DNA from 4 places in the Streptomyces sp. NPDC046335 genome. Region 1 is predicted to be linked to each of the others. Evidence: riboswitches for the same ligand, from Rfam matches in the RefSeq annotation. Region 1 holds a riboswitch; each other region holds the start of a gene.
The links. Region 1 has a riboswitch for cobalamin ahead of ACZ6JY_RS38000 (ABC transporter substrate-binding protein). Riboswitches for the same ligand answer to the same signal wherever they lie in the genome.
Positions count from the first base shown of each region.

Region 2: another riboswitch for cobalamin. It lies ahead of ACZ6JY_RS10475 (energy-coupling factor ABC transporter permease); the one in region 1 lies ahead of ACZ6JY_RS38000 (ABC transporter substrate-binding protein).
Region 3: another riboswitch for cobalamin. It lies ahead of cobN (cobaltochelatase subunit CobN); the one in region 1 lies ahead of ACZ6JY_RS38000 (ABC transporter substrate-binding protein).
Region 4: another riboswitch for cobalamin. It lies ahead of ACZ6JY_RS36375 (ABC transporter substrate-binding protein); the one in region 1 lies ahead of ACZ6JY_RS38000 (ABC transporter substrate-binding protein).

Region 1 covers NZ_JBVJFF010000022.1:25,728-27,919, forward strand. The annotation lists gene ACZ6JY_RS38000 (ABC transporter substrate-binding protein) at 1-740, opposite strand, end outside; cobalamin riboswitch at 891-1,076, opposite strand; gene ACZ6JY_RS38005 (VOC family protein) at 1,084-1,512, opposite strand; gene ACZ6JY_RS38010 (AraC family transcriptional regulator) at 1,518-2,192, opposite strand, start outside.
Region 2 covers NZ_JBVJFF010000004.1:214,455-216,646, reverse strand. The annotation lists gene cbiQ (cobalt ECF transporter T component CbiQ) at 1-24, opposite strand, end outside; gene ACZ6JY_RS10480 (energy-coupling factor ABC transporter substrate-binding protein) at 31-405, opposite strand; gene ACZ6JY_RS10475 (energy-coupling factor ABC transporter permease) at 405-1,130, opposite strand; cobalamin riboswitch at 1,161-1,344, opposite strand; gene ACZ6JY_RS10470 (SDR family oxidoreductase) at 1,402-2,192, opposite strand, start outside.
Region 3 covers NZ_JBVJFF010000003.1:290,637-292,828, reverse strand. The annotation lists gene cobN (cobaltochelatase subunit CobN) at 1-880, opposite strand, end outside; cobalamin riboswitch at 924-1,044, opposite strand; gene cobG (precorrin-3B synthase) at 1,159-2,192, shown strand, end outside.
Region 4 covers NZ_JBVJFF010000019.1:106,395-108,586, reverse strand. The annotation lists gene ACZ6JY_RS36380 (FecCD family ABC transporter permease) at 1-222, opposite strand, end outside; gene ACZ6JY_RS36375 (ABC transporter substrate-binding protein) at 219-1,262, opposite strand; cobalamin riboswitch at 1,293-1,473, opposite strand; gene ACZ6JY_RS36370 (methyltransferase domain-containing protein) at 1,528-2,192, opposite strand, start outside.

The DNA of each region.
Region 1 (2,192 bases):
TCGTGGGTGTCGTCGAAGACATTCTCGGCGCCGAGCTCGCGCGTGATGATCCCGGGGGCGCCGCAGCAGCCCGCCATGTACGGGGCGTCGGAGTTGGCGAACCAGTAGAGGAGGGAGGTGTCGGAGGCGTCGATGTCCTCGGTGGCCCTGGCCACGCGGCCCTTCAGCTCCGCCACCAGCTTCTCGCCGCGCTTCTCTACGCCGAAGACCTTAGCCAAGTCCCGTACCTCGCCGTAGACGGTGTCCATGGTGAGGGTCTTCACGCGCTTGCCGTCGCCGCCGCCGTCGTTGTCCTTGCCCGCGCAGTCGCTGGGCGAGACGTAGACGGGGACGCCGACGTCGGTGAACTTGGCGCGGTCGGCGACGCCGCCCTTGCCGACGGTGTAGAGGAAGGAGGCGCTGACGAAGTCGGGCTCCTTGGAGAGGACCTTCTCCATGGCGGGGTAGCGGTCGGCGAGCCGCTCCACCCCGGCGTTGTCCTTCTCCAGATTCTTCAGGACCGGGTCGGTCCAGGTGCCGGTGCCCGCCATGCGGTCGGCGAGGCCGAGGGAGAGCAGGATCTCCGTGGAGCCCTGGTCGAGCGAGACGGCTCGCTGCGGCGGGGCCTTGACCTCGGTCTTCTCGCCGCAAGAGGCGACTGTCACGGGGTAGCCGTCCCGCGCGGCCCCCGCCGTCCTCGCCCCGTCGGCGGAACCGCCGCCGCAGGCGGTCAGCGTCGCGAGCACTCCCGCGCAGCACAGGGCGAACGGGACGAACCGGTTGAACGGGGAGGACAGAGAGAGCGGGGGAAAGGGGAACTGAAGTATTCGGGCTTTCGAGGACACGTGATCCCTTGAGTCTCACGGCTCATACGCGGAGCCTGGCCTGCGTCACGGCCCCTGCCGCCCGGTGTGCGGGCAGAGGCGCCAGCAGGTCTTCGGACTCGGGATCGACCGGGCGGAGCGCCTTCCCGGGCGTCCGTGGACGCCCAGTGGCCATGTGCTCCGCCCGTCCCCCTCACCGCTGCGCGTCAGTTCCGGATTCGCACCGGATTCCCTGGCCCAGGTGTGGGTTTGACTGGCTTGCGCAAGTTATCACGCGGGCTCAGGGGGTCTTGCCGGGCCTCGGCTCCCCGCGGTAGGTGCCGAAGAACCAGCGGTTGCCCTCGGGATCGGCGATGCCGAATTCGCGACTGCCGTACGGTTTGTCCTCGATCTCCCTGATGATCTCCACGCCGGCCTCGGTGAGGCGGGCGTACAGGGCGTCCACCTGGTCGGTGACGACGTAGGCACCGGAGGCGCCGGGCTTGCCGCACGCGCCGTCGGCCGCGGCCGGGTCGTACGAGCCGAGCATGATGCCGCCGCCCTCGGGCCAGTCGAGCTGGGCGTGGGCGACGCGGCCGCCGTCCTCGTACACGGCGGTGCGCAGGAAGCCGACGGTGCCGACGAAGAAGTCGATCAGGGCGTGGGCGTCCTCGGCCTGGAGGGTGGGCCAGATGGTGGGGGCAGGTGTGGTGCTCTGGGTGGTGTCCATGTCTCTTACTCTCCGTCCGGCGCGTGCGCCCCGGCTTGGATATTCCGGCACTCTTCGGCCAGCCAGCCGGTGGGGCTCGCTCCCGTGTACTGCCGGAAGTCCCGTACGAGGTGGGAGTGGTCGTAGTAGCCGCAGTCGGCCGCGGTCCGTGCCAGGTCCTGCGGGGCGCCCTTCGCGGCGGCGCGGGCCACGGCGGCCTTGGCGTGCTGGAACCGCATCAGGCGCGCCGCCTGTTTCGGGGCGAGGCCCGTCTCGGCGCGGAACAGCGAGGTCAGGCGGCGTTCGCTGAGCGCCACGTGGCGGGAGAGGCCGCCGAGGGTGCCCGCGCCGCGGTGCCTCGCCAGCCAGGCCCAGGCCTCGGCGACCTCCGGGCGTACGGAACCGGCCGCCCGGTCGTCGGCGGCGCGGCGGCGCAGATAGGCGGAGAGGGCGGCGAAGCGGTCCTCCCAGTCGTCGAGCTCGCAGAGGTGCTCACGGAGCTCGGCGGCGCGCTCGCCGAACACGTCCGTGCCGTGGACGACGAGCTCACCGGTCAGCGCGGCCGCGGGCAGGCCGAGGAGCGCGCGGGCCGCGAGGGGGTGGACGGCCAGCTGGATGCCGGCCTCGTGCTCGGGCTGGACGACATGGGCGGGGCGCTGGTGGAGGCCGCCCACGATGATGTCGGTGCGGATGGCGTTCGC
Region 2 (2,192 bases), on a different contig from region 1:
CGCCGCCGCGTCGATGGGCAGCACCGCGGATCAGGCCTGCCCGGCCCCGTTGCGGCTGTCCGCCGCGTCGCCGGGCGGCTCGGCGTGGCCGTCCCGCACCCGCTCGCGCTCCGCGCCCTGGCGGCGCCCCCTGCGCAGCCCGAAGTAGTACGCGAGGACGCCTGCGCCGAGCGCCGCCTGAAGGGCGAAGAGCGCCGACTCGACCTCGCCGGACGGCGGTTCGTACAGCGGGGAGAACCAGGGCTCGTAGTCGGGGTCGATCTCGGTGATCGCCGTCTCGGCCTGGGCGTCGGCGCCCGCGAACGGCTCCTTCTTGTGGTCGCCGAGTCCCAGCACGAGCGGCAGGACCGCGAGGGCGGCGACGATGACGATCAGCAGGGTGTTTATCTTCGCGTTCCGGCTCATCAGGCGCTGGCCCCCGTCTCGGTCCTGGTGTTGTCCGTGTCGGTGGCCTTGGCCGTCCGCTTGCGCTGGAGCAGTACGCCGAGCCGTGTGAGCTCTCCCTTGCTGGACTGCACGAGGAGCCGCATCACGAGGACGGTGAGCAGTCCCTCGCTGACCGCCAGCGGGATCTGGGTGACGGCGAAGATGCCGCCGAACTTGCCCAGGGCGCCGATGAATCCGCTGCCGGGGTCGGGGAAAGCGAGGGCGAGCTGGACGCTGGTGACGCAGTACGTGGACAGGTCGGCGACGAACGCGCCGAAGAACACCGCCACCATGAGCGGCACGTCGTACCGCTTCAGGAGCCGGTAGACGGCGTATCCGGCCCAGGGCCCGACGATCGCCATGGAGAAGACGTTGGCGCCGAGCGTGGTGAGCCCGCCGTGGGCGAGCAGCAGCGCCTGGAACAGCAGCGTGATCGTGCCGAGCACCGCCATGATCGGCGGGCGGAACAGGATCGCGCCGAGGCCGGTGCCCGTCGGGTGCGAGCAACTTCCGGTGACCGACGGGATCTTCAGTGCGGACAGGACGAAGGTGAAGGCTCCGGACGCACCCAGGAGCAGGGTGCTCTCGGGGTGCTCCTTGACCTCACGCGTAAGGGAGCGGACTCCGTGGACGACGAACGGCGCGGACGCTACGCCCCAGGCGATGGCGTGCGCCGGCGGGAGGAAACCCTCGGCAATGTGCATGGCTCAGCAGACCCTCTCCAGCACCTCGTGGATGGACGACGTGCCTTGGCCGGTCTCCTGGCTGACGGGTAGTACCGCCCGAACTCCGCCTTCCCGGGCGCGTGTGCGCCCAGTGGCTGCCGCGAGGGCTGGAGCCGGACATCCCGATCACAGTGGCGAGGGCCGCACCGGCATCACACCGGATTTCCCGAGCACCAAGGCGTGGTGACAGTAGTGCGAGAGCCGGAGGCATGACAACTCGCCCGCAGGTCATCGCGGTGTCGGGCCGCGGTCAGCGCGTGTCGGTCTCACCGCCCGTCACGGCGAGGACCTCGCCCACGGTGAAGCTGGAGTCCGCGTCGGAGGCCAGGTAGACGTAGGCGGGCGCCAGCTCCTCCGGCTGGGCGGGACGGCCGAGCGGGGTCTCGCTGCCGACCTGGGAGAGGCCGTCCTTGGGCATGTGCGGGTCGGCCGTGTTGAGGACCGTCCACACGGGTCCGGGGGCGACGACGTTGGCGCGGACGCCCCGCTTGGCGAGGTGGGGCGCGATCGACTTGGTGAAGGTGATCAGGGCCGCCTTCGAAGCCGCGTAGTCGATCATCGTGGTGCTGCCCTTCAGGGCTTCCTCCGTGGCCGTGGCGATGATCGCGTCGCCCGCGTCCAGGTGCGGCAGGCTCGCCATGACCAGGTGGAAGTAGGCGTACACGTTCGTCTTGAACGTGCGGTCCCAGTCCTCGGCGTTGAGCTGCTCGAGCTCCAGCTTGCTGTTCAGGTAGGCGGCGTTGTTCACCAGGATGTTCAGCGTGCCGAACTCCGCCACGGTGCGTGCCACGGCGTCGCGGCAGAAGTCGGCGTCGCTCACGTCGCCGGGCAGCAGCAGACAGGTGCGTCCGGCCTTCTCGACGAGCCGCCGGGTCTCTTCGGCGTCCTGCTGCTCCTCGGGCAGGTGGACGATGGCGACGTCGGCCCCTTCGCGCGCGTAGAGCCAGGAGACGGCCCGGCCGATCCCGGAGTCGCCGCCGGTGATCAGCGCGACCTTGCCGAGCAGCTTGTCGGCGGCCTTGTACCGCGGTGCCTCGTAGC
Region 3 (2,192 bases), on a different contig from region 1:
CGATCTCCTTGAACGAGAACGGCACGGTGATCAGCCGCCCGTCGAACTCCGGCACCGCGATCTGGCTTGCGGCGTCGAGCGGCGAGACGCCCTCGTCGTTCTCCTGCCAGGCCGAACGCGACCCGGTCAGGCAGAGCGCCTGGAGGATCGGCACGTCGAGGCCGGTCAGCGCGCCCGCGTCCCAGGACTCGTCGTCACCGCCGGCCGACGCCTCGGCGGGCTTGGTGCCGCCCGCCGCGAGGACCGTCGTCACGATGGCGTCCGCCGCGCGCAGCTCCTCGATCAGCTCCGGCTCCGGGGCGCGCAGCGAGGCCACGTACAGCGGCAGCGGGCGGGCGCCCGCGTCCTCGATCGCGCCGCACAGGGCGTCCACGAACGCGGTGTTGCCGCTCATGTGGTGGGCGCGGTAGTAGAGCAGCGCCACGGTCGGGCCTTCGACGTCACGCGCGGCGCGCTCCAGCGGGCCCCAGGACGGCGCGGGCGCGGGCGGCTCGAAGCCGTGGCCGGTGAGCAGCACGGTGTCGGAGAGGAAGCGGGCGAGCTGCTCCAGGTTGGCGGGGCCGCCGTGCGCGAGGTAGGCGTGCGCCTCGGCGGCGATGCCGACCGGCACCGTGGAGGAGGCCATGAGCTGGGCGTCGGGCGCCTGCTCACCGGTGAGCACGACCACCGGCAGACCGCTGGCGGTGAGCTGGTCAAGGCCGTCCTGCCAGGCACGGACGCCGCCGAGGAGGCGTACGACGACCAGGTCGGCGCCGTCGAGAAGGGAGGGCAGCTCGGCGAGGTCCAGGCGGGAGGGGTTGGCGAACCGGTAGTCGACCGGACCCCCCGCCGCGCGGGCGCTGAGCAGATCGGTGTCGGAGGTCGACAGCAGCAGAAGCATGCGGGCGCAGGCCTTCCTCGGGGTGTCCGCGCCCCGGGTGGTCGTATGGACGGCAGGAGTTCCTGGCTCACCCCACGTGGGTGGGGCTCACAGTGGCGGGACCGCGCCGGATTCGCACCGGGCTTCCTCCTTCGGGCCCCTGTCGGGCCCACGCCGTCGCTGGCGTCGGCGGACCTGGCGGACCGCCGTCTGCATAGTAAGTCCTGCCCGCGCCGGAGCGGGCGCCCGCCCGCCCCGAAGGCCCTCGTCGGGAGGCGACCGCCCGCAGGCGCGTGGGTATGCTCGCCGCCATGCCGCCCACCCGAGCAACCTCCACGAACAAGGGCGAATCCCTCATACGTGACCGGGGCGACGCCTGTCCCGGAGCCCTGCGCCCGCACCTCGCCGACGACGGTGCGCTGGTCCGACTCCGGCTGCCCGCAGGGCTTCTGACCGGCCGTCAGGCGCTGGTCCTTGCCGACGCGGCGGAGCGCCTGGCGGACGGCCGGCTCAGCGTCACCTCGCGCGGCAACGTCGAGCTGCGCGGCCTCGCCGAAGACTGCGGCTCCACCCTGGCCGCGCCGCTCGCGGACGCCGGCCTGCTGCCCTCCGCGCGCCATGAACGCGTACGGAACATCGTGGCCTCCCCGCTCGCCGGAATCGACGAGAACGGCCTCGCGGACGTGCAGTTGTGGGCCCGTGAGCTGGACGGGCTCCTCTGCGCCGAGGAGTGGACCACCGCGCTGTCCGGCCGCTTCCTGTTCGCCCTCGACGACGGTCGCGGAGACATGGCGGGGCTCGGCGGCGATGTGACCTTGATCGCAGAATCGGGCGGGACGGCGGTCGCGCGGGTCGGGGCCCTGGCGGTGCGGGTGGCCGCCGCGGACGCCCCGCGCGCCGCCCTCGCCGCGGCCGGGGCGTTCCTCGCCGCGGCGCGCGAGGCGGGCAACGGGGCCTGGCGGGTACGGGAACTGCCTCCCGGCCGCGACGCGGGGGTGGCCGAGGCGCTGAGGCGGGCGTCGATCCCGGCGGTGCCGGTGACCGGGGCGGAGGCGGAGGAGCCGCTCGTGGCGGTTCCGCCGCTGCCCGGGGTCATCGGCCGCGCCGTCGCCGTCAACGCCCCGCTCGGCCGGGTCACCGCCGCCCAGTGGCGGGCCCTTCTGCCGCTGCCCGCCGACGAACTGCGGGTTACCCCGTGGCGCGGCTTCGTCCTCCCCGGCTTCGCCGACGCGACGGCGGCCCGCGACCGCCTGGCCGCACTGGCCGACGCCGGGTTCATCACCGACCCCGCGTCGCCCTGGCTCGGCGTCGGCGCCTGCACCGGACGCCCCGG
Region 4 (2,192 bases), on a different contig from region 1:
TGCCCAGTCGGCGCCCAGCGCGTGCGTCACGATGCCCCACACCTGTCCGGGCGGCACATGGACCGAGCCGATCGCCAGGCCCGCCGTGGCGGAGAGCACCAGCAGGACGGCCAGGACGACGAGTGTGACGGCGAGACCGGCCGGGCCCGCCCGTCGTCTGTCGTCCTGTTTCCCCGGTCGTGCGGCCTGCCCGGGGGCGGCGTCGGTGACCGGAGCCGTCACCGGAAGCCCTCGGGGTGGATGCCGCGCGCCAGATCCTCCACCGCGTACGCGGACCGCACGCCCACCAGGGTGGCGGTCAGCGGCAGCACCACGAACCGCTTGTTCCTGATGGCGGGCACGTCCTTCAGGGCGGGCTGGGCGAGCAGGAACTTCTTCTTCTGCTCCACGCTCCCGGCGTCCGCGTAGTCGTAGATCGCGATGACCTCCGGCTTGCGTTCGACGACCTGCTCCCAGGAGACGTCGCCGAAGACGTCGTCGAGATCGGCGAAGACGTTCTTGCCGCCGGCCAGCCGGATCAGTTCGGTGCCGAGGCTCTTGCCGCCCGCGGTGAAGGCGGTCTTGTCGCCGCTGTCGTAGACGAAGACGGGTACCTGGGGCCTGCCCTCGACGGCGGTGGTGGCCTTGCCGACCCGTGACCGGAGGTCGGAGACCAGCCTGTCCGCGCGGTCGGGCACGCCGAAGATCTTGCCGACGGTGCGGACTTCTTCGTAGACGTCCTTCATCGTCACGCGCTTCTCGCCGCAGTACTCGCGGTTGAGGTGGGTGTCGATGCCGGCGTCGGCGAACGCCTCGCGGGAGCGGCCCTCGTTCTCGGCGAAGGCGCTGCCGTAGCCGCCGTAGACGAGATCCGGCTCGGCCTCCAGGACCGTCTCGAAGGACGGTTCCCTCTTCGCCAGTTCCGGGACCGACTCGTAGTCCTTCTTCAGCTTGGGCAGGACGGCGGAATCGGGAAAGGCGGTGCCGACCATACGGTTCTTCAGGCCCAGGGAGAGCAGGAGTTCCGCCGGGTGCTGGTGGATGGTGATGACGCGGGCCGGCGCCTTCTCGTACGTCGTCCTCACGCCGCAGTTGTCGATGGTGACGGGGAAGCCCTTGGCCGGCGGGGCCGTGGCCTTCGCGTCCTGGGCGGTGTCCTGCGACGATCCGCAGCCGGCGGTCAGCAGGGCCGCCGACAGGGCGACGGCCGCGGCCATGGCGCGCCGGGCATGCCGCCTGCGGGCAGGGGTGAACAGCGGGGGACGGGACGTGCCGTCGTACACGTGAAGCCTCCTGGGGAGTCCGCGCTCCTCGGAACGGGCCCGCGACCGGCCAGTGTCCTGACTCCCGGATCGCCGCTCCCCCTGCCTTCCCACGCGGCGCGCAGTGGCGTGTCGAAGGGTGCACTCCCCGGTCACAGTGGCGGGACCGTGCCGGATTCGCACCGGCTTCCTGTCTCCCGTCGCGGTGATGACCCGCTGATACTACGGTCTGCCGGGAAGCGGCCATAAGGGCGTGCGCAAGTGCCCGAGCGCCCTTGCCCGGCCCTCATGTCTCGCGCACCGCCCGCAGCACCAGCCGGTCGGCCTTCTCGTCGTAGGGGCGGCCGTCGAAACCGCCGAAGACCTCCACCCGCCCGAACCCCGCTTCCCGAACCATCCGCCGCAGCTCCACCGCGCTGTACACGAACCACACCAGGGTGGCCCGCGTCACCCGTTCGCCCCGGACCAGGACCCAGTCGCTGCGCAGCCGCGCCCAGTCGTCCAGCACGGTGTCGGTCTGCACCATCAGGTCCTCGCCCCGCTTCACCACCTTCGGCGGGGTGACCTTGCGGGCCAGCAGTTCCTTGCCCGCCAGGTCCAGTACGAGGGTGCCTCCGGGGGCCAGGCAGGCGTACATGGTGCGCAGCACGCGCGCGTTGTCGGCGGGGTCGTCGAAGTAGCCGAACGAGGTGAACATGTTGAGGACCACATCGAAGGCGCCCGGGGCCTCGTACTCGCGTGCGTCGGCCCGCACGTACGTGACCTGGGCGCCCGCGTCGGCCGACCGTTTGCGCGCCCGGTCCAGCATGGCGGGGCTCAGGTCCACCCCGGTGACGTCGTGGCCGCGGCGGGCGAGCGGGACGGTGAACACACCGGGGCCGCAGCACAGATCCAGCACCCGGGCTCCGGCGGGGAAGGACAGCAAGGGAGAGGTGCCGAGCAGTTCCTCGG